DNA from 4 places in the Lactobacillus fornicalis genome. Region 3 is predicted to be linked to each of the others. Evidence: predicted binding sites of a transcription regulator. Region 3 holds the regulator's gene; each other region holds the start of a gene.
What was found. The regulator HrcA, encoded in region 3, represses chaperone genes, less so after heat shock. The targets are predictions, from matches to a motif close to TTAGCACTCNNNNNNNNNGAGTGCTAA.
Positions count from the first base shown of each region.

Region 1: a site for HrcA is predicted at 1,615-1,641, ahead of groES (co-chaperone GroES). Genes of this name have one in related genera too.
Region 2: a site for HrcA is predicted at 3,476-3,502, ahead of ACNDLV_RS00130 (ATP-dependent Clp protease ATP-binding subunit). Genes of this name have one in related genera too.
Region 4: a site for HrcA is predicted at 2,248-2,274, ahead of ACNDLV_RS00370 (ATP-dependent Clp protease ATP-binding subunit). Genes of this name have one in related genera too.

Region 1 covers NZ_JBLTIM010000003.1:40,528-46,673, reverse strand. Annotated here, with positions in the region: gene ACNDLV_RS00705 (ABC-F family ATP-binding cassette domain-containing protein) at 1-677, opposite strand, end outside; gene ACNDLV_RS00700 (redox-sensing transcriptional repressor Rex) at 851-1,492, shown strand; gene groES (co-chaperone GroES) at 1,677-1,961, shown strand; gene groL (chaperonin GroEL) at 1,989-3,614, shown strand; gene ACNDLV_RS00685 (Rpn family recombination-promoting nuclease/putative transposase) at 3,737-4,594, shown strand; gene ACNDLV_RS00680 (helix-turn-helix domain-containing protein) at 4,773-5,606, shown strand; gene ACNDLV_RS00675 (ATP-binding cassette domain-containing protein) at 5,698-6,146, shown strand, end outside.
Region 2 covers NZ_JBLTIM010000001.1:29,591-35,736, reverse strand. Annotated here, with positions in the region: gene ACNDLV_RS00155 (MFS transporter) at 1-685, opposite strand, end outside; gene ACNDLV_RS00150 (hypothetical protein) at 727-957, opposite strand; gene ACNDLV_RS00145 (hypothetical protein) at 1,084-1,242, shown strand; gene ACNDLV_RS00140 (PTS sugar transporter subunit IIC) at 1,290-2,453, shown strand; gene ACNDLV_RS00135 (alpha/beta hydrolase) at 2,425-3,327, shown strand; gene ACNDLV_RS00130 (ATP-dependent Clp protease ATP-binding subunit) at 3,544-5,583, shown strand; gene ACNDLV_RS00125 (HD domain-containing protein) at 5,672-6,146, shown strand, end outside.
Region 3 covers NZ_JBLTIM010000008.1:100,774-106,919, reverse strand. Annotated here, with positions in the region: gene dnaJ (molecular chaperone DnaJ) at 1-949, opposite strand, end outside; gene dnaK (molecular chaperone DnaK) at 1,021-2,862, opposite strand; gene grpE (nucleotide exchange factor GrpE) at 2,914-3,495, opposite strand; gene hrcA (heat-inducible transcriptional repressor HrcA) at 3,509-4,552, opposite strand; gene ribF (riboflavin biosynthesis protein RibF) at 4,672-5,610, opposite strand; gene truB (tRNA pseudouridine(55) synthase TruB) at 5,629-6,146, opposite strand, start outside.
Region 4 covers NZ_JBLTIM010000002.1:2,313-8,458, forward strand. Annotated here, with positions in the region: gene ptsP (phosphoenolpyruvate--protein phosphotransferase) at 1-1,602, opposite strand, end outside; gene ACNDLV_RS00360 (phosphocarrier protein HPr) at 1,602-1,868, opposite strand; gene ykzS (protein YkzS) at 1,974-2,156, opposite strand; gene ACNDLV_RS00370 (ATP-dependent Clp protease ATP-binding subunit) at 2,316-4,499, shown strand; gene ACNDLV_RS00375 (DUF1827 family protein) at 4,597-4,875, shown strand; gene ACNDLV_RS00380 (aldose epimerase family protein) at 4,945-5,955, opposite strand; gene ACNDLV_RS00385 (UDP-glucose--hexose-1-phosphate uridylyltransferase) at 5,986-6,146, opposite strand, start outside.

The DNA of each region.
Region 1 (6,146 bases), on a different contig from region 3:
TGCGTTGCAAGATGGTCTAAGAAGTATTGATCGTGAGATACAGTCAAAATAGCTCCATCATAATTTTTCAAAAATCCTTCGAGCCAATCTAAAGTATCTAAGTCAAGATAGTTGGTTGGTTCATCAAGCAAAAGTAAGTCGGGCTTTTTAAGAAGTAATTTAACAAAACTTAGTCTTGTTTTTTCACCACCAGATAGTGAGCTGATTTTCTTGGTCCAAGTGTTTTCTTTAAAATTGAAACCATTTAAGACACTTTTTATATCAGCTTGATAGGTATAACCACCATTTTGTTCAAAGTCAAATTGCATTTGATCATAACGCTTAAGCAAGTCACTATCTTCTGGATTATCAGCAATTTGTTCTTGCATTTTGGTTAAAGTTTCGCCTTGCTTGATAAGTGGTGCAAAAACAGTAATCATTTCGTCCCAGATGCTTTTATCTTCATCTAAGGCATTTTCCTGGGCGATATATCCAACATCAATATCTTTGTTAACTGTAAATTCACCTTTAGTTGATTCTTCTTCTCCAGTCATAATTTTGAGAAGAGTGGTTTTCCCGACCCCATTTGGTCCTACTAGACCAATTCGGGCATTATTTTCAATTGAAAAATTAATATCTTTAAATAAAGTTGTTGCCCCAAATTGTTTTTCAAGGGCATGTCCTTGTGCAATAATCATATAATTCACCTGTGCAATATTTTACCATAGGAAATGTGAAGATTTCACTTACTTGTTGCTATTAGGATTAAATTTGTGAAAATATTACTTGCATATGAACCATAAGTGTATGTATCATATTCATGATTGAAAAAATTTCACATTCACAAACTTGAATGAAGAAGGGTTCTTTGATGGATAAAATAAAAATTCCAAAGGCAACTGCACGTAGATTGCCACTTTATTATCGTTACTTAATTTTATTAAATGAGGAAGGAAAAGAAAAAGTATCCTCAACTGAACTCTCAGAAGCAGTTCAAGTTGATAGTGCTTCTATTAGACGTGATTTTTCATATTTTGGCGCATTAGGTAAGCGTGGCTATGGTTATGATGTCAAAAGTTTACTGGGATTTTTTAAAAAAATCTTGAATCAAGATACTTTGACTAATGTTGCCCTAATAGGAGTAGGGAATTTGGGGCATGCCTTACTTAATTATAACTTTAAACGTAGTAATAATATTAGAATCTCTTGTGCATTTGATATCAATTCTGATTTAACTGGAAAGATTGTTAGTGGTGTTCCGGTTTATGATATGAAAGACATGATTGAACAAATTAGAGAGCAACAAATTACAATTGCAATCTTAACAGTTCCTCAAATAAATGCCCAAAAAACAGCTAATGAAATTGTTGAAGCAGGAGTTAGAGGAATTATGAATTTTACACCTGTTCGACTATCAGCTCCTGCAGGTGTTCGAATTCAAAATGTTGATTTAGCAACAGAATTACAAACTTTGGTTTACTTTTTAGAATCTGATAAAAAAATTGAAGATTAGAGTAAAGCATTAGTATTGCTTACTTAATTTATACGAATAGCACCTTTTTAGCACTCGAAGCAAAAAGGTGCTATTTTTTGCTTGCATCGAGGAGAAAAACATATTATTATAAGCATTGTAAGTTAGCACTTAGAAATAAAGAGTGCTAAAAATTAAATTGATAGTTAATATAGGAGGGACAAACGTGTTACAACCTATTGGTGATCGCGTGATCGTAAAAGTAAAAAAAGAAGAAGAAGAAACTGTTGGCGGTATCGTCCTTGCTTCAAATGCTAAAGAAAAGCCAACTGAAGGTGAAGTTGTTGCAGTAGGTAGTGGCTTAGTTACCAGTGAAGGTAAAGTTTTACCAATGACTGTTAAGGAAGGCGACCGTGTAGTTTACGACAAGTACTCTGGCACTAATGTTAAGTATGACGGAGAAGAATACTTGGTCCTTCATGAAAAAGACATTTTAGCAATTGTAAAATAATTCTGAAATAAAGGAAGTAATTTTATTATGGCAAAAGACATTAAATTTGATGAAAAAGCTAGACGCTCACTATTAAAGGGTGTTGATAAGTTAGCTGATACTGTTAAGACAACCTTAGGACCTAAGGGACGTAACGTAGTGCTTGAAAAGAGTTATGGTGCACCAGAAATTACTAACGACGGTGTAACTATTGCTAAGGCAATTGAATTGAAAGACCACTTCGAAAACATGGGTGCTAAGCTTGTTAGCGAAGTTGCACAAAAGACTAATGATATTGCTGGTGACGGTACTACTACTGCTACTGTTTTAACTCAAGCTATCGTTAATGAAGGTATGAAGAACGTAACTGCCGGTGCTAACCCTGTTGGTATTCGTCGTGGTATTGAAAAGGCTACTAAGGCTGCAGTTGATGAATTGCATAAGATTAGCCACAAGGTTTCTGGCCGTGACGAAATTGCACAAGTAGCTAGCGTATCAAGTGCTTCAGAAGAAGTAGGTAACTTGATTGCTGATGCTATGGAAAAGGTTGGCCATGATGGTGTTATCTCAATTGAAGAATCAAAGGGTGTTAACACTGAACTTTCAGTAGTTGAAGGTATGCAATTTGACCGTGGTTACCTTTCACAATACATGGTAACTGACAACGACAAGATGGAAGCTGATCTTGATAATCCATACATCTTGATTACTGATAAGAAGATTTCTAACATTCAAGATATCTTGCCATTATTACAAGAAATTGTTCAACAAGGTAAGTCATTACTTATTATTGCTGATGATGTTGAAGGTGAAGCATTACCAACTCTTGTTTTGAACAAGATTCGTGGTACTTTCAACGTTGTTGCAGTTAAGGCTCCTGGCTTTGGTGACCGTCGTAAGGCTCAATTACAAGATATTGCAGCTTTAACTGGTGGTACTGTTATTACTGAAGATTTAGGCTTAGAACTTAAGGACACTAAAATTGATCAATTAGGTCAAGCTGGCAAGGTTACTGTAACTAAGGACTCAACTACTATTGTTGAAGGTGGTGGCACTAAGGAAGCCATTGCTGAAAGAGTTGACTCAATTAGAAAAGAAATTGAAAACTCAACTAGTGACTTTGACAAGGAAAAGTTGCAAGAACGTCTTGCTAAGCTTGCTGGTGGTGTTGCAGTAATCAAGGTTGGTGCTGCTACTGAAACTGAATTGAAGGAACGTAAGTACAGAATTGAAGATGCCTTGAACTCAACTCGTGCCGCAGTTGAAGAAGGTTATGTTGCTGGTGGTGGTACTGCTTTAGTAGATGTTAAGAAGGCAATCACTAAGCTTACTAGCGACAATGAAGATGAACAAACTGGTATTAACATTGTGTTACGTGCTCTTAGCGCACCAGTTCGTCAAATTGCTGAAAACGCTGGTAAAGATGGCTCAGTTATCTTAGACCACTTAATGAGTGCTGACCCAGAAGTTGGTTACAACGCTGCAACTGACAAGTGGGAAAACATGGTTAAGGCCGGCATTATCGACCCAACCAAGGTAACTCGTTCAGCATTACAAAATGCGGCATCAATCGCTGCATTACTTTTGACTACTGAAGCAGTAGTTGCTGAAATCCCAGAAGAAAAGCCAGCTGCACCTGCTAACCCAGCTGCAGGTATGGGCGGCATGATGTAAAAAGCGTAAATTAGCTTTCAAGCTCTAGAACAACTATGTTCTAGGGCTTTTTTATTTTGTAAATTAAAACCTCCCATTTTTTCGTATTTTATATTGTACGAAAAATATAGGAGGAAATTACCATGTTTGAAGACCAAAAGTTTTATGGTTTCACAAATGATGAAATCTTTGGTAGTATTATGCAAAATAAACGCTTTTGTAAGGCGATTATTCAAGCGGCACTACCTGATGTGAATGTTGTGTCTGTAGAAAGTATCGATGCGCAAAAAGAGCTAGGGACTAAGTCGGATAAAATTAGTAAATCTGTCAGACTCGATATTGCGGTTAAAGACAAAGCAGGTAACTTGTATGACGTGGAAATGCAGGTTAATAACAATCATGACATTGGACCACGAATGCGGTATTATCAATCCTCGATGGATCGGGATACTTTGGATCGAGGCGAACCGTACACTTCATTGTCTAGAACGTATCTGATATTCTTGTGTGCTTTTGATCCATTCGGTAAGGGAAAGCTGCGCTATAGTTTTCACTTGTATGATGATGAAAATAAAAGTATTCAGCTTAAAAACAATGCTGAAAATATTATCATTAATTCAAAAGGTAGTGGCAGCGAAGATGTCGATTTGTTAAATCTCCAAAAACTAATGAACGATGATAAAATAGAATCAAAAGGAATCTTTAAAGAGATTCAGAACAAAATCCAAGAATATAATGATGATCCGAAAAGGAGAAATCTTATGAGAACAGCAGAATTACGGATGAAGGAAGAAACAGCAGTAGCGGAAAAAAGAGGTATTGAGAGAGGTCGCGAAAAAGGCGACAAGAATACGGTGAAGGCTCTTACGTTGACCATTAAAGAAATGAGACCAGAGACTAACGAAACAGATGTGTTTAAGCAAATTAAGAAAACTGTTGGTCCAGACTTCAGCTTAAGTGACTCAGACATCCAAGCAATAATCCACCAGAATATGAAATAAACTTGTCAGGGAGAAATCTTATGAGAACAGCCAAGAAATAAAGATAGCTGAAAAATATTCTCAAAATAAAAGTGCTGGTAAGTTAGCTCAGGCTGATATACCAGCTTTTTGTATGCAATTATCAGGAGAAAAAGGTAGCGTGCTGATATACTTAACTTAAATACTTGGAGGGATAGCTATGGAAATTGGGGCAGCATTGAAAGTTACACGGAAGAAGTTAAATCTCAGCCAAAGTGAAATGGCGGGAAATATTTTGACTAAGTCTTATTATTCTAAAATAGAGCGTGGAATCCATGAAATTAATGCTCAAGATTTAATTGATATCCTCAATTTGCATGGCATTAGAATTCAGGACTTCTTTGAAGAATTTAATTTTGAGAAAAATACTTTTGGGAAAAGTAACTTTGACCATTTACACAGGTTAGTGGGAAATGCTTATTATCAAAAAGATACTGATGGACTTTTGAAAGTTATTGATGCGATAGATAAATTCCCAAATAGTCAAAATAATCGGCTGGCTAGAGGACTTCGAGTCGAAGCAAAATTACTTTATCAAGGACTAAAATATGGTCCAGAAAAGATTGATGAAGAAACAATCAGAGAAGTTAAACAGCTGATGTTTAACTCAGATAATTGGGATGAGTTGAGTTTGACTCTGTTGTCAGTTTCGCTTTCGTTTTTTAAGAATGATGAATTAAGTGCAATTATCAAAGCAATAGTAACTAGAAATAAGCCAGATAAGTTAACTTCTAGAAATCGAGAAATAGTATCGTCAATTCTGATTAACTATTTAGCCTATTCATATAATAGAAAAATCACTAAAGGAGCGGCACTTTCTCTGACATTTTCCTGGCTAAGCGAGCTGGATTCATCACCTAAAAATTGTTTGACTAAAATTTATGCTAACTATTTTCAAATGTTACTGTCTGGCAATAAAGAAAAAGCTAATCAAATTCGCCAATTTTTGAATGATAATGGCATGGAAGACTTAACACGCTATTTAGCAAGATAAAAAGTGTCAATTTCGACACTTTTTTATTTTAATTAAAATATGTGGTATTATTATAAAAAAATAAGATTGTTAATAAAAATGGAGGAGAACTATGATCTACCAAAACTATTCAAAGTTCAAGTTCTTTTGGCTTAACTTTTTCGGCTTAATCTACAGTACCGAAAATATTATTATGGCCTACATGGTTGGTAGCTTAACCAATATGGCGACTAAGAGAGAATTTTCTTCATTGCCAATGCTTTTTATTCAGATGGTAGTTGTTTTTACAATTGTGCTGATTTCTAATTTAATTTTTAATTATTTGAAAGCTGACGCAATTAAAACTACCAATGTTAAGCTTAGAACTAGCGTGCTTAAGGGGATGCTTACTAGTAAACATGAAGATAGTGCAAACTTGGGCTTTTTGACCAATGATTTTAAACTCCTTGAAACTAATCGCTATGAAGCTGAGATTCAAATCTTGTTCTATTCATATACAGTCGTGTTGGCTCTAGGCTATTCGCTCTACCTCAACTGGATGTTGACACTAATTTTCTTGGT
Region 2 (6,146 bases), on a different contig from region 3:
GTTCATAAGCAATCCAAACACATAATACACAATTTAGTATTGCTAAAATTTGATAAAATTTTGCTTTATTCATATGTTCTTTAGCAACTTTATTAAACTTAGCTCGGTTATTGTGACCATGTACTAAGTTAAGCCCATAATATTTGGTTAATACAATTGCTTCAAAAACTGCAAACATTAAAAAAGCTAGGATAAACAAGTAAGTTATACCAAATGGTAAAACAAAGCCAACAATTAAAGAGCCAAAAACTAATCCTAAATTTTGAGTGAAATATAGGCAATTAAAAATATAGCTCGGATTATGACTTTTCATAAATGTAGCAATAGAGTTGAGGGAAGTAACAATAATTCCATTACCAATTCCTAGCGTTAGTAAGAAAATGGCATAAAATGGCCATCCATGCCAAAAGATTAGTGCGAGTGAAGAAATAGCTGCAATAAATACGCCACTGGCTATTGTTTGGTATGGATGCCACCGATCAAATAAATAACCGCCCAATAAATTCCCAAGTAAAGTAAAAGCAGAATTTAAAAAAAGGACAATTCCGGCCATCGTTAAACTTTCATGGAGATAAGTTGTTAAATATATTGTTGTCAATGGCCAAATAAAACTAATTCCGGTATTAGCTACTAAACTTCCCAATAAAAGATAAGATAGTTTTACAGGGTCTATTCTTTCTTTCAAGTTGTCACCTCATTGCATAAAAAAAGCTGTCTCAGGGGCAGCTATTGTTCATTAATCCAATTACCAAAACCATTTTTTAAAATGTCATCAATGGGATATGTATCTGAATCTTTCCTTTTAAGCGTCTTTTTAACATCTTTAGAACTAAGTTTATTAACAATGTAACATTTTAAGGCTTTATTAGTTAAGTCGTCAAAACTAATCCCAGTTCTTCTGATATATTCATCTACGAGGCGATTAACATTTTCATTAAGAACTACTTTTTTTGTCATAACTTCCACCCCTTTATTTGAGCTTATTATATCATTTATGTAAGTAAGGGATAAAGGTTAAATATTATCTCCTAAGGAAAAGTCTGCTAAAATGATGATAGTTATCTTAGAGTGAGGGATTTAACAATGGAAGAACGTTTAGTTAAAGTGCTTTTAAAGCTTAGAGAAAAAAGTTTTTTTAGAGCAGTTCAAAGGACATTTGCTATGTTAGCCCCTTTTGTTTTAATAGCGGCTATTTTTCAAGGAATTTACAATTCTTTTTTATTACCTAATAGTATATTTTAGGTTTTGATAATGTGCTTTCACACGCAGCTTTTAGAAGCTTGAGATTTGTGTTTAGCGGTGTGTCTTGGGCTATTTTTGGAACTTTTGGTGTATTTGCAGCTTATTATATGGCCTTATACACAGCTAGAATTTACGATAAAGATTCTAAATTAGCTGGAATTTCTGCTATTTTCGTTCTTTTTTTCATTAGAGAGCCAAGACAAAATTTTGATCTAACTTCTCTTAATTTGAAAATGTTATCTGTTAAAACGATGCTGTGGGCTTTGATTATTGGTTATATTGTAGGTCAAATTTTCCATTTGTTAGGTGCAAAATATCAGGATCATAAATATGAACATGTAGCTGGAATCAAAGAGCGAGCTTTAGCTTCATTTAAGCCTATCGTTGCTAGTGTTGGATTAGCCATTGTTACTGGGACGCTTATCAATTTTCTACAAATTAATGTTGCACAATCATCCTATATAACTGGGGTGGCTAGTTCGGTTATTACAAGTAATAATTTATTAATATCTATTCCGCTAGTAACTTTTAGTATTTTTTTGCATTGGCTAGGAATTGGTACTCCTATTATGGCAATATTTGAATCAACTAATAGTGGAGCTGCTACTGCGAATTTCAATTACGCTTTAACACACGGTTCTAGTTGGAATGTACCATATAAATATTTAGGGTCGAGTTTGGTTCAATCTTATGGAACTTTGTCAGGCACGGCATTTGTTTTCAGTTTAATTGTTGTTATTTTACTGATTGATAAAAATAAATATAATAAAGTGGTTGCTAAAGCTTCATTATTCCCAGTTATGTTTAATTCAATTTATGGTTTTTGGGTAGCTTTTCCTATTTATTTAAACCCTCTAATTTTAATTCCATTGCTTCTCGTTCCATTAGCTAATATGGTGGCTTCATCATTTGCAATTTTCTTACATTTAGTCCCAGTGAGTGTTTATCCTGTTTTAAGTGGAACGCCAGGTGTTTTAATACCATATATCGGTACTAATGGTTCATGGCAAGCATTGTTATTAACAGCCTTACTATTAGTGATGGATGTTTTCATTGTTATGCCTTTTTATAAGATTCATATGAATGTAGAAGCCAAACTTGAGGAACTTGATAAACAGCGGGATGCAGGGTTATTACCACTTAAAAAGCAAAATAAATTTGTAAAAAGTAAGGAGAAAAATAATGAAAAGATTACGGCTGAACAAAGATAATATTTGGTTAGTAGCAGCCTTAATTGTTATCATTATGACTGCGATTCCTACTATTATCTGGATGCAAAGATCCAATAAAGATAGAGCGCAACGTCACAATTCTCAAGTATCTCCAGTTATTATGGTGCCTGGATCTAGTGCAACTACTGAACGTTTTAATGAACTGGTTAACTTATTAAATAAAAATACTCAGAAAAAACATAGTTTATTAAAGGTTAAGGTAAGTACAAGCGGAAAGCTAACATACTCTGGTTCAATAAAAAATGGTGATACTGAACCTATTATCGTTATCGGCTTTCAAAATAATCATGATGGCTATTCAAATATAAAAAAACAAGCAGGTTGGTTGAATGTAGCTTTTAAGAGTTTGTCAGAACAATATAAGTTCAATAATTTTAAGGCCTTTGGACATTCAAATGGGGGGCTTATTTGGACTTATTGGCTGGAACATTATTATTCTGATTATTCAAGTCAAATTAAGATAAAAACATTAATGACTTTAGGTAGTCCGTATAATTTTACAGAAAAGAATATTAACAACAAAACGCAAATGTTGAGTGATTTTATTAAATATAAGAGTCGACTTCCTAAAACGCTGACGGTTTATTCAATTTCTGGTGGTGAAAATTATGAGTCTGATGGTCTGGTTCCTGAAAATAGTGTGGAAGCAGCTAAGTATGTTTTCCAAGAACAAGTGGCTCACTTTACTGCAATGACAGTTACTGGTTCAGATGCTCAGCATTCAAGTTTGCCTCAGAATAAGCAGGTGGTGCAGGTAATTCAGGAATATCTGTTGGATAAAGAAAGAAACAATAATCCACAAAATAGGACGAATAGAAGACGAACGCTATTAAATAGAGATAATAATAGATAATTTTTAGATATTGTGAAAAAGCAGCTAGTTTAACGCTTGTTATAACTAGCTGCTTTTTTATTTTTCACAAAAATAAAAACCTGTGGAAAAAATAAAGCATCAAAGTTGTAAGTTGTGGAAAAGATGCTATACTAAAGATGATTAAAGATTAGCACTCAACAAGTAGGAGTGCTAATTGATAATCTAACATATTGATACACAAGGGGTTGAAACTTTATGACATATTTTGACAACGATTTTGATAACTTATTTAATGAACTAAACAAGTCATTTTTTAATGATGATAATGGTAATACACGTTATTACTTTTCAACTAATTCAACTAACCCTCAAGCTGTGCAACAAATTGAAAAACCAAAACAAAACGATAATAAAATTGGTCGTGATTTAGTAAAAGAAGCTAAGAACAAAAAGTTCGATCCTGTAATCGGACGTGATGACCAAATTAATGCTGTTATTGAGATTTTGAGTCGTAGAAAAAAGAATAATCCTGTTTTAATTGGACCTGCTGGAGTTGGTAAAACTTCAATAGTTGAAGGTTTAGCACAAAGAATTGCCAGTGGTGATGTTCCTGATAAATTGTGTAAGATGCACATTTATGAACTTAATATCAATGACATGGTAGCAGGATCTAGTTTACGCGGTTCTTTTGAAGAAAAAATCAAAAAAGTAATTGATATAGCTCAAAAAGAGCCAAACACAATTCTTTTCATTGATGAATTGCACAATATTGTTGGAGCAGGTTCTACTGATTCAGAAAATAATTCCGGAGATGCTGCAAATATTTTGAAGCCGGCATTGGCCAGTGGAGATTTGAAGTTGATAGGTGCAACTACAACAAGTGAGTATCGGCAAATTGAAAAAGACCCTGCTTTAGCAAGAAGATTTCAAGCTGTTGATGTTCCAGAGCCAAGTAGCGAAGTAACTATTAAAATTTTGCAAGGCTTGAAAAAGAAATATGAAGAATTTCACCATGTAAAATATAGTGATGATAGCTTGAAGTTAGCTGTTGAACTATCACAACGTTATATTCAAGGGCGCTACTTACCAGATAAAGCAATAGATTTAATGGACGAAGCTGGAGCCAAAAAGAGTTTGGGAGTAGATTCAACTGATGAAGATAGCTTAAAACAAAGAATTCATGATTATCAGTTAATCAAAGATGAAGCTGCTAAAGCTGAAGATTATAATAAGGCAAGTGAATATAAAGACAAAATTAGCAAACTTGAAGAGCAACTTAAGCACACAGATAAAGCAAATGAACCTGAAGTAACTGCCAAGGATATTTATGCCTTAATTGAACAAAAGACTAAAATTCCTATGAGTGAATTACACGCTGATGAAGCAAAGAAAAACTTAGATTTAGCTAAGAAGCTGAAGAGTGTAGTGATTGATCAAGATAAAGCAATTGATATTATTACGGATGCAATTGCTAGAAAACAGGTCTTTAAAGATACCAACCGGCCAACTGGTTCATTCTTGTTAACAGGACCTACTGGGGTTGGTAAAACAGAACTTGCTAAACAATTAGCCAAAGAATTATTTGGTGGTAGTGACCATTTGATTAGACTTGATATGAGTGAATATCAAGATCAGATGGCTGTTAATAAGTTAATCGGTTCTGCTCCCGGTTATGTTGGCTATGGAGAAGGTGGTCAATTAACTGAAAAAGTTCGTCATGAACCATATAGTTTAATTTTGTTAGATGAAATTGAAAAAGCTAATCCACAAGTATTCAATGCATTGCTTCAAATTTTAGATGATGGTCGTTTGACAGATGCTCAAGGTAGAACAGTTTCATTTAAAGATACTATTATCATAATGACTTCAAATGCCGGATTTTCAGATAAGGTATTGAAAGATGGGGAAGTTGATAAAGATGCACTAATGAAGGCACTTGAACTTTACTTTAGACCAGAATTCTTGAATAGATTAGACGCAATTGTACCATTTAATCACTTGAGTAGTAAGGATATGACAAAGATTTGTGGTTTGTACTTACAAAAGATGGAAAATACGTTATCTAAACGCAAGATTAAGATGACAATTAGTGATGAAGCTAAGAAAGTTTTAGCTAAGAGAGGCTATGATAAGAAGTTTGGTGCTCGTCCACTTAGAAGAGTTATGGAACAAGATTTACAAACTCCAGCAGCTAAGTTGATTATGACTGAACCAGATTTGCAAGCAGTTGATTTTACTGCAGATGAAAAGCATCTTTACTTAAATGGAAAACCAATTGTTGACTTAGTTGCTTAAAATAATTTTTGAGTCACTCCGAAAGGAGTGGCTTTTTCTTTTTAAAAAATTTAAAGAGGGGGTAGACTATTAACAAGGAGGAAAAAACATGCAGATTAAAAATATTCAAGCGTTTGCTCATAAATATTTGGATAATGATACGACAGGTCATGATTATTGGCATGGAGAAAGGGTAGCAAATCTAGCCAAAAAATTATTTTTGCAAGATTATCCTAAGGCGCAAGAAAAGCAATTAGATTTGCTTTTAATTATGGGATATTTGCATGATACGATTGATGAAAAGATATGTGCTAATCCTGACGAAGTCACTAGTGAGATGAAGAATTTGCTTAAAAATGAGAACTTAAAACAAGATGAAATATCTAGTATTTTATTTGTTTTAAACCATATGTCTTATTCCAAAAATATCGAACACCATTTTCAATTGCCGATGATTGGTCAATATGTTCAAGATGCAGATCGAATTGAAGCTCTTGGTGCTATTGGAATTGCTAGGGCATTTGCTTTTGGGGGTAGTCATAATCAAAAAATTTATGATCCAGCAATTAAACCACAGACTTTAA
Region 3 (6,146 bases):
CACGAATAGTGAACTTAGCACCAGGTTGAGTGCCAGCAGGGATTTTCAGACTAGTTTCGCCATTAACAGTCTTAATTTTAATTTCATCACCCAAAGTTGCTTGAGCAAATGAAATTGGAACAGTTGTATAAATTGTGTTACCACGACGAGTGAAGTCTTTACTTGGTCTAATTCGAAAGACAATGTATAAGTCACCATAAGGTCCACCATTTTTCCCAGCTTCACCTTGACCACTCAATCGAATTTGTTGACCATTGTCAATCCCAGCAGGGATCTTAACTTCAAGAGTTTGCTTTTTATCAGTATGACCTGCACCATGACAAGTAGCACAAGGATGTTCAATAATAACACCTTTTCCATGACACTTATCACATAAAGTCTGTCTTTGAATTACACCAAGCATGGATTGTTGAGTAACTGTCATATATCCACTACCATGACACTTGTCACAAGTAATCGGATGGGTTCCCTTCTCTGCCCCAGTACCATGACAAACTTCGCAAGTTTCACTTCTAGTGTAAGTTACGTTAGAAGTCTTACCTTTAATGGCATCCATGAAGTCAATTGTCATTGTATAGTCTAAATCGTCACCTTTAACAGGGGCTGTTGGATCAACATGTCTTTGACTAGCTCCACCAAAAATATCACTAAAAATATCGCCAAAACCACTAAAGTTACTGAAATCACCATATTGACCATTACCAGCACCATATCCGGCCTGACCATTTACACCAGCTTGGCCAAATTGATCATATTGTGCGCGTTTTTGCTTATCATGTAATACTTCATAAGCTTCGTTAACTTCTTTAAATTTTTCTTCTGCGTCTGGTGCTTTATTAATATCTGGGTGATATTTTTTGGATAACTTCCGGTAAGCTCTCTGGATATCTTGCTCACTCGCATTTTTATCCAATCCCAGAATGTCATAGTAATCGCGACTTGTCGCCATTTTCTAACGCTCCTTATCTTTGATAAAAGAAAAGGACTAAAATTAGTCCTTAACTTTCAACCATTATAGCATTACTTGTCAGGGTTTACTTTTTTAAAGTCACCATTGACAGTATCTCCATTATTGCCATCATTATTATCTGATGGGTTTGGACCAGCTTGGCCTGCTTGACCTTGAGCACCATTGGCTTGATACAACTTAACTGCTAAATCTTGTGCAACCTTAGATAAAGCGTCCTTCTTTTCTTTCATTTCATCTAAGTTGTTATCTTTTTGAGCTTTCTTAAGTGCTTCCAAAGCATCCTTAACTTTAGATACTTCATCTGCAGGAACCTTGTCGCCAACTTCTTTCAAAGTCTTTTCAGTAGTGAAGATTAATGAATCTACTTCATTACGTAAGTCTGCTTCTTCTTTCTTCTTTTTATCCTCATCAGCGTGTTCTTCTGCTTCTTTTTGCATACGCTTGATTTCTTCGTCGGATAAACCTGATGATGACTTGATAGTAATCTTTTGTTCCTTACCAGTACCCATGTCCTTAGCAGAAACATTTACGATACCGTTCTTGTCAATGTCGAAGGTAACTTGAATTTGTGGCACACCACGTGGTGCAGCTGGGATATCAGTTAACTCAAATCTACCTAATGTCTTGTTATCAGCTGCCATTGGACGTTCACCTTGCAAAACGTGAATATCTACAGCTGGTTGATTATCTGCAGCAGTTGAGAAGATTTGGCTTTTTGAAGTTGGAATAGTAGTGTTTCTATCAATTAACTTAGTGAAGACTCCACCCATGGTTTCAATTCCAAGTGATAAAGGAGTTACATCAAGTAAAACAACATCCTTAACATCACCTGAAATAACACCACCTTGAACAGCTGCACCTAAGGCAACAGCTTCATCAGGGTTGATTGAGTGGTCAGGTTCTTTGCCACTCCACTTCTTAACTGCTTCTTGAACAGCTGGAATACGAGTTGAACCACCGTTTAAAATAACTTTATCAATATCGTTAACAGTTAAGCCAGCATCTTTCAACGCATTATCAAATGGAATCTTAGTTCTTTCAACTAAGTCATGAGTTAATTCATCAAATTTAGCACGAGTTAAATCAGCTTCCAAGTGAAGTGGACCACTTTCACCTGCAGAAATAAATGGAAGTGATATATGAGTTGAACTTACACCTGATAAGTCCTTCTTAGCTTTTTCAGCAGCATCCTTTAATCTTTGAAGTGCCATCTTATCCTTAGATAAGTCTACACCATTATCAGCCTTGAAGTTTTCAATCAACCAATTCATAATCTTTTGGTCGAAATCATCACCACCAAGGTGAGTATCACCATTAGTAGAAAGTACTTGGAAGACGCCGTCACCTAATTCCAAAACGGAAACGTCGAAAGTACCACCACCAAGGTCGTATACTAAAATCTTTTCATCTTCTTCATCTTTATCAAGACCATAAGCAAGTGAAGATGCAGTAGGTTCATTAATAATTCTTTGAACATTTAATCCTGCAATCTTACCAGCATCCTTAGTTGCTTGACGTTGTGAGTCATTGAAGTATGCAGGAACAGTAATAACTGCATCCTTTACTTCTTCACCAAGATAATCTTCTGAGAACTTCTTGATGTATTGCAAAATCATCGCAGAAATTTCTTGTGGAGTATAGCTCTTGTCGCCAACCTTAACCTTGTATCCTGCTTCACCCATGTGACGCTTAATTGACACAATAGTATTTGGGTTAGTGATTGCTTGACGCTTTGCTACTTCACCAACTTGAATTTCTCCATCCTTGAAAGCAACTACAGATGGTGTAGTTCTGTTACCTTCAGGGTTAGTAATAATCTTTGGTTCTTTACCTTCCAAAACAGCAACTGCTGAGTTAGTAGTCCCTAAGTCAATACCAATAACTTTTGACATATCAAAAAGTCCTTTCTTATTTCTTTTTATTTTTTAAATAAGCTTAATTAATTATTGGGCAACAATAACCATTGCTGGACGTAAAGTCCGATCTTTATATTGATAGCCCGCTTGCAAAACTTGAACAACGTGATCTTTTTGTTCATCATTTTCTGCAACTGTTGTTTGAACAGCTTGATGCAAATTAGGATCAAATTTTGCACCTTCAGCCTTAATTTCAGTAATACCATGATCAGCCATTGCCTTAACCATAGCATCTAAGGTCATTTCAACACCCTTTTTTAATTGTTTAGAAGCTTCATCATCTACTTTTACACTTAAAGCCCTTTGCAAATTATCAACTGCTGGTAAAATATCCTTTGCTAAAGATTGGGATTCATATTTAATAAGTTGCGCACGTTCTTTATTGTAGCGATTTTGCATATTTTGAATTTCAGCTTCACTTCGTAGATATTTATCTTCAAGTTCAGCTTTTGCAGCTTTTAATTGCTCAATTTCTTTAGCAAGATCTTCCCCAACTTTTTGGGTATCTTTATCAGCCTTAGAAGAAGTTATTTTTGTTTCCTTATGCTTTAAATCTTCTTTAGGCTTTTGATCAAGGTCTTTTTCACTTGGAAATTCTTTTTTACTCAAGACCTTCCCTCCTTTACTGAAATTTTCCGTAATAATCGAGTAGTTTCTTCGCTAATTCCTGTCTGAAATATTCCATTAAACCAATCATTTGTGAATAAGGCATATTCGTTGGTCCCAATAAGGCAATTGTGCCTCTGCCATGACTTCCAACACTATAGCTTGCTGTAAGTAAACTATAATTTTTTAGTAAATCACTTGGAAGTTCTGAACCCAATTTAACTTGAACTGGAAAATGCTCATCAGAATCATCACCTTCAAAACTCAATAAGCTACTAATCATGTCATTTTGATCAAACATTTCATACAAAGATCGAATGTCTTGAACATTGCCTGTAGCATTATTCAAAAGATTTATTTGACCATCAACATACATCTGTTCACTAGCCGCATCTTTCAAGACGTCTGCTAGCAAACTTAATAAATCATCAGCATTGCCACCTAATTGGTGACTCACTAACTCACTAAGCATTTCTGGTGAAACAGCTGATAAGCTTTTACCAACCAATTCATCATTTATTAAACGAACAGCCTTTTCTATTTCTTCACCATTAGTAAATCTTGGTAGAGAATAGACTTGGCTTTGAACATTTCCATTATTTGTAACCAAAATTGCCATAACTTGTCGATTAGATAAAGGGACAATCCTAAAACCAGTTATTAAAACATGTCTGGATTCTGGCCCTTCTGCAAAAGCAGTATAATTTGTCAAATCTGACAAAATCTTAGCTGCTTCTTGCACAATTTCATTCACTTGATGAAATGGACGATCCAATTGGCAAACAATTTGATTATAAACAGACTCAGGTAGTTGTAATGGTTCAACTAAATGATCAAGGTAGTAGCGATAACCATCACTTGATGGAATACGACCACTTGAAGAATGTGTCTTTTCAATAAGACCTTGTTCTTCTAACACCGCCATTTCATTTCTAATGGTTGCACTAGAAACCTTCATTGGCAGTTGACTCATCACAGTTTTGGAGCCTACGGGCTCATGCGTCTGCGTGAAGTCCTTAATGATTGTTTTCAAAATAAGCTCTTGACGTTCGGTTAACATATTCTCGACCTCTTAATTAGCACTCATAACTCTCAGGTGCTAACATGAATAATATACTAATAAATTAGCACTAATGCAAGTCCTTTGCTAATTTTTTATGCAAAAAAAGAACTAGTTACCTAGTTCTTTATATTCTTAAAGTATTTCCGAATTTCTTTCTCGTCTTTAATAAGTTGCTCTTTTAATTCATCTAAACTAGAAAATTTTATTTCGCCTCTAGTATAGTGATACCATTCAATACTTATTTCTTCATCATAAATATCTTCATCAAAATCAAATAAATGTGACTCTATGTAAATTTTTTTACCAGTTTGGATTGTTACGTTATAGCCAACACTAGTCATTGAATCATACCACTTGCCATGAACCAAAGTTCTTGTTGCATAAACTCCAATTTTAGGAATAACTTTGCGATCATTTAAAACCAAATTAACTGTCGGGAAGCCAAGTTTATGCCCATTGCGTAAACCATGTCCAACAATTCCTGACATTATATAGTGACTTCCTAACAAATTAGTAGCTAATTCTAAATTTCCATTGCGAATTGCTTGTCTAATTGCAGTTGAACCTATTTTGCAACCACCACTAGTTTGTTCAGGCAAAATAACAATTTCAAATCTATTTTTTGCAAAATATGGTAGATTTTCCATATTAGCAATATCTTTTGGCCCATAAGTATAATCAAATCCAGCTACTACCGCATCTGCTTTTAATTTTATGATAACTTGATCGACAAATTCTTGTGGACTTAACTTACTAAAGCCCTCTGTAAATGGAGCAACAGCAAGATAGTCAACTCCCAATTTTTCCATTTTTTCAGCTTTTTCAGGAAGATTATCCAAATATTCAAAATCCGTTCTACCTAAATAGATTTCTTTAGGATGGCGATCAAAAGTCAATACCATTAAAGGTAAACTTTTTTTCTTTGCTACTTCTTGAGCGCGTTTAATTAATTTTTGATGTCCAATATGTACCCCATCAAAAAACCCCAAAGCCAAAACTACATGAGTGCGAGTTAATTCTTTTTTAATAGGATAACTAAGATGAATTATTTCCAAAATTGATTCCTTCTACTATTATTCATTTTGTAAAAGCATTAAATATGGTCTATATGTATGCGATTTCAATTCATAAATTGCTTTGACTTTTTTATTGTAGCGTAAAGCGATCTTTTTTGCATCATTTCTTAATGAAATCGCATTCCCATTTTTAACTTTCTTCCAAATTTGTTCGCTCATATCAATTGTTTCATAATCAGCAAAGAATGAATCAATTGGCAAAATATATTTAAGAACTAATTCAGGATTGGCTTCTAATTCTTCTAGCTTCACTGCTTTCTCTAAATTAAAACCCGAACTACTAGTTCTTTGTAAATATGTCATAACTGCTGGGTAACCTAATTTTTCACCCAAATCATTTACTAAGCTTCTTACATACGTTCCTTTGGAACACTCAATGTTAAAGCCAAATTCTTCTTGTTCATTTTGGTAATTAACAGGTTCTAGTAGCTTATATTTAAAAATCTCTACACTTCTTACAGGTCGAGTTACTTGAATCCCTTCTCTTGCATACTCATAAAGTCGTTTTCCATTTA
Region 4 (6,146 bases), on a different contig from region 3:
ACGCAAGATTGAAGTAGCGCTCATTGAGTATTCATCAAGTCCCATTGCTAAAAGAAGTGGGAACATTACTGAATCACCAGCTGCTTCACCACACATACCACACCAAATTCCGTTATCATGAGCAGCATCAATCGTGTGCTTAATCAAACGAAGAAGTGAAGGGTTGTAAGGTTGGTATAAGTATGAAACATGTTCATTACCACGGTCAGCAGCAAATGTGTACTGAATCAAGTCGTTAGTACCAATTGAGAAGAAGTCAACTTCCTTAGCAAATTGATCTGCAAGTACAGCTGCTGCAGGTACTTCAATCATCATACCTACTTGAATGTCATCACCAATCTTAACACCATCTTTAACAAGTTTTTCTTTTTCTTCATTAAAGATAGCTTTAGCCTTGTGAAGTTCAGCCAAAGTACCAATCATAGGGAACATAATTCCCAAACGACCATAAGCAGATGCACGAAGCAAAGCTCTTAATTGAGTACGGAAGATTTGATCTTCCTTAAGAGAAATTCTAATTGCACGATAGCCTAAGAATGGGTTCATTTCTTCAGGAAGTGGCAAGTATGGTAAGTGCTTATCCCCACCAATATCCATTGTACGAATAACAACTTGCTTGCCATTCATACCTTCAATGACTTTCTTATATGCTTCGAATTGGTCATCTTCTGAAGGAAGTTCGCTAGAATTCATGTACAAAAATTCAGTTCTGTACAAACCAACTGCTTCTGCACCATTTTCTAATACACCAGCCATATCATCTGGAGTACCAATATTTGCAGCAATTGTGAAGTGTTTACCATCTTTAGTTACTGATGGAGCATCTTTCAACTTCTTCCATTCAGCCTTTTGCTTTAAGAAGGCTTCACCCTTCTTCTTGTAGTCTGCTACTTCTTCATCAGAAGGTTCAATTACTGCTAAACCATCTAAACCATCAACTACTAAAAGTTGACCGTCTTTAATATCACTAGTAATTGAGTCAGTACCAACAACAGCAGGTAATTCTAAAGAACGTGCCATAATTGCTGAGTGAGCGGTACGACCACCAATATCTGTTACAAAGCCTTTTACATAGTCTTTGTTCAATTGGGCGGTATCACTTGGAGTCAAGTCATGAGCAACAACTACTACTTCATGATCGATAGCTGCAGGATTTGGTAAATTCTTGCCAAGCAAGTGAGCCATAATTCGCTTAGAAACGTCACGAATATCTGCAGCACGTTCTTTCATGTATTCATTATCAGTCATGCTTTCAAAGATTGTAATGAACTTTTGACTTGTTTCATCAAGTGCAAATTCACTATTTACCTTTGAATCTTTAATTTCTTGCTTAATTGCCCCAATGTATTCAGGGTCATTAAGAATTAACAAGTGCGCTTCAAAAACTTGTGCTTCTTCTTCACCCAAGTTTTCCTTAGCAATATCACGAACACTTTCAACATCGTGAATAGAAGTTTCTACAGCCTTTTCAAAGCGAGCAACTTCTTGATCTACATCATCTACTGAAGCTTTAGTAAAAGAAAGATCTGGCTCAACTAAACGATATGCAGGAGCAACTGCAATACCGTCACTAGCTGCAATACCCTTTAAAGTCTTTGTCATTATTCAGCTAAGCCTTCCTTTTTCATAGTGTCGCTGATTGCTTCGATTGCTTCTGCAGCGTCATCACCTTCAGCTGAAATAGTAACTTCAGCATCTTTACCAACACCAAGTGACATAACACCCATGATTGACTTAAGGTTTACGCTCTTACCATTAAATTCCAAGTTGATGTCTGAGCTGAACTTAGAAGCAGCTTGAACTAATAAAGTAGCTGGACGTGCGTGAATACCTGTTTCTGCAATAATGTGAAAATCGCGTTTTTCCATAGTTAAAAGTCTCCTTAATAAATCATTTTTTCAAAAATACCCGTACGGTATCTAGATTAACATGTTTATAAATTTAAAACAACAACAATGTAAATGTTTTCAGTCTTATTTATCAATATTTGTTGCAGTATAAATAATTGCCCCGCCTCTTAAAGCGCGCCCTTTAATATAAGTTCTTTTTCCAAAAGCTCGCAAGGCCTGTTGAAAGGCAAATGCATCTTTAGCTTCTATTTTGTATTCAGATAATTCCCCATCAACTAATTGATTTAAAATGCTTTCATAATCCATATTCTTCACCAACTTTTTAAATTTCGCTAATACCTTTTATGTAAACCTTAGACATTTTAACTAGCAAAAAATACTTTGGCAAATTCCGAGCTTAGCACTTGACTAGTTAGAGTGCTAAAACTACAATTTAAGTAAAGTTAAGGGAAAGGCGGTATATGAATGTTATGCCAAAATTGTCATGAACGCCCTGCCTCCATTCACCTTTACACTAAGGTAAATGGCGAAAGTCGTTCACTTGATTTATGCCAAAAATGCTACCAAGAATTTCGTGCTAGTCAAGGAGGAAACCTTGGTAACGAAAATATAAATAATGATAACTACGATAATAATGAAAATCCAAATATGGGAGACTTATTTGGGAACTTTAATAACTTATTCGGTTCAATGAATGGCGCCACTGCTAGTCAAATGCAAAATCCACAAACTCCTGGTCGGGGTGGAAATGGTAATAGCATTTTAGATCAATATGGAACAGATTTAACTGCTTTAGCTAAACAGGGTAAAATCGATCCTGTCATTGGTCGTGACAAAGAAATCGCTCGCGTAATCGAAATTTTAAACCGCAGAACCAAAAATAATCCTGTTTTAATTGGTGAAGCTGGCGTAGGTAAAACTGCAGTAGTTGAAGGGTTAGCTCAAGAAATTGTTGATGGTAGTGTTCCTGCCAAACTACAAAATAAGCGAATTGTTTCTCTCAATATTGTTTCAATGGTCCAAGGTACTGGTGTCCGAGGCCAATTTGAACAGAGAATGCAACGACTTATCAAAGAATTACAAAGCAATCCAGACTTAATTCTGTTTATAGATGAAATTCACCAAATTGTTGGAGCCGGAAATGCTGAAGGCGGAATGGATGCTGGCAATATTATTAAACCTGCTCTTGCACGTGGTGATTTCCAATTAGTTGGTGCAACAACGATTAAAGAATATCGTGAAATTGAAAAAGACTCTGCTCTTGCACGGCGCTTCCAACCTGTTGAAGTTAAAGAGCCAAGTGTAGATGAAACTATTAGAATTTTACATGGTATTCAAAAGCGATACGAAGACTATCACCATGTTCATTACACTGACGCTGCGATTGAAAGTGCAGTAAAATTATCGTCACGTTATATCCAAGATCGTTATTTACCTGATAAAGCTATCGACTTACTTGATGAAGCTGGTTCAAGAATGAACTTAACAATTCCTTTTGTTGATAAAGAAAAGATCAAAGAAAGAATTGATGCTGCTCAACAACTAAAACAAGATGCTTTAAAGAATGAAGATTACGAAAAAGCAGCCTACTATCGCGATCAAATTGAAAAATATGACAAGATGAAAGATCAAAAAGTTGATCCTGACAAATCCCCTGTCATTACTGACAAGATTATGAATAAGATTGTCGAAGAAAAAACTGGCATCCCTGTTGGCGATATTCAAAAGCAAGAAGAAAATCAATTACAAAACTTAGCTAGTGATTTAAAAGCAAAAGTTATCGGACAAGATAAGGCTGTTGAACAAGTTGCTCGAGCAATTCGCCGTAACCGCATTGGTTTCAATAAATCCGGTCGTCCAATTGGTTCATTCTTATTCGTTGGTCCAACTGGAGTTGGTAAGACTGAACTCGCTAAACAAGTTGCCTTAAAGATGTTTGGTTCTACTGACGCAATGATTCGCTTTGACATGTCAGAATATATGGAACAATATTCAGTTTCTAAGCTAATTGGATCTGCTCCAGGTTATGTAGGTTATGAAGAAGCAGGTCAGTTGACTGAACGAGTTCGTCACAATCCATATAGCCTGATTTTACTTGACGAAATAGAAAAAGCTCACCCAGATGTTTTAAACCTCTTCTTACAGATCTTGGATGATGGTCGCTTAACAGATTCTCAAGGTAGAACTGTTTCATTTAAAGATACAATAATCATTATGACTTCAAATGCTGGCCAAGGTATTAAAAATGCTAGCGTTGGATTTACTGCCGAAGCCAATCCAAGTAAAGAATCAACTCGTTCATCCATGAGTCAATTCTTTAAACCAGAATTTCTAAACCGACTTGATGATGTAATTGAATTTAATCCATTATCAAAAGAAGACTTGCTTAAAATTGTTGACTTAATGATTGCTAAGACTAATAGTATGATTAGCGATCAAGGTCTACATATTGATGTTACTGACGCTGCTAAAGAGAAGTTAGTAAAAGAAGGTTATGAACCTAGTCTTGGTGCAAGACCTCTCCGTCGCACAATTCAAGAAGAAATTGAAGATAAAGTAGCAGACTTCAAACTCGATCATGCTAATGTTAAAAATTTCCTTGCCGATTTAGTCAATGATGAGATTACTATTTCTGCTAAAGAAAGTTAAAATTAAGCACCTGCGGGTGCTTTTTCTATAAACGATTTAACGATTTTAGAGTATACTATAAATATAGAAACAATTTAGAAAGACGCAGGTGAAAACAATGCATTTAATTGACGTTACAAATACTTATTCTGACTTAGTTCAAAACCAGCTTAATTCAACTAATGCACAATATATTAAAGTTTATTCTCTTGGTAATTCTTCAGTTGTTTACACTGAAACAGATGCCGATATCGAAATTGTTATCGAAAATCATGATCGTAAAATAAAAGATGAAGAAGTTGAATTTTTGATTCGTCGCCTGATTCGTGATGATCGTAGCTACGATATTACAATTGACAAAACCAAAAAAGTAATTGCAATCACCTGCAGAAAATAATTAATTAAAGCAAATAAAAAGTTCAGTTGATTAACTTCAAAACGAAGTAGCCAACTGAACTTTTTTTGTTTACTCAAAATTCCAAATATTTTCCAAATAAAAATCTTCTCCAGCTAACAAAGTAATTGCTGATAAATCATTTCCAGAAACTGGTGGATATTGACATTCAAGTGCGATGCCTGCAAACTTATCAATATTTTTAGCAACTCCTGTCCCATCAAAATGATTAGCTGTATAAACAACCATACTTGGAGCTGTTGTTGTCATCGTAACACGATGATTTTTAGTTTCTAATTTAGCAGCAAACTTATCTCCATTAGTTAATAAAAACGGATGATTTAAGCCACCTTCAGATATTATTTGCTTGTCAGTACTATTAATTACATTAGCTAGTTTTTGTCCTTTACGAAAATCAAATACTGTATTGTCAACACTTAGCCATCCTTCATAAGGTAAATGCTCTTTATCTAATGGCTTAAAATAATCAGCAGCAATAGTTAAAGTGGTATCAAAAATATTATTTGGTTGATCCAAGGCAAAATAAGTGTGATTAGTAGGATTAAATAAAGTAGTTTCATCAGATTTTGCTCTAATTTGATACTTTAGTTGATTATCATTATTCAAAATATATTTAACTTCTAATTTTAAATTACCAGGATATGAATTATGTCCTGCTGAATCCAGAAAGGTAAAAATAACTTCTATCTTTTCAGGTGATTTGTTGATTCTAAAGTTATAAACTTGTTGATCTAGCCCATCATTTCCACCATGAATATGATTTTTCCCCTCATTCATTGCCAGCACTACATCTTTACTTCCGCAATGCCAAATATGACCACGAATACGTCCTACTACTCTACCAACAGTTCCACCTAAAAAATTACGTTCTTTACTATAATCAAGGCGCCCAGGCAAAGATAAAACCAAGTTTTGCAGACCTGCTTGTCCAGGCATTAATACTTGTTCTAAAGTTGCTCCATAATTCAATAATTTTACAACTAAGCCTTGGTCGTTCACTAAAGTAAATTCATATAAATTTTGCTCGCAATATTGACCATATTTTTCGACTTTAATATCCATAAACTTTCACCACTTCTAAATAGCTATAAGTTATAGCTGATGACAGAATCGCTTAAATGCCGCAATACCTACTTCATCACGCTTGAAAACCCCAGCATCTGCTAAAACTTGCGCAAAGACTTCTCCTACAGCCAATTGCAGTTGCTTATCAGAATTGCTTTCACTCCATGAGTATTTTTGGCGTAATTGCT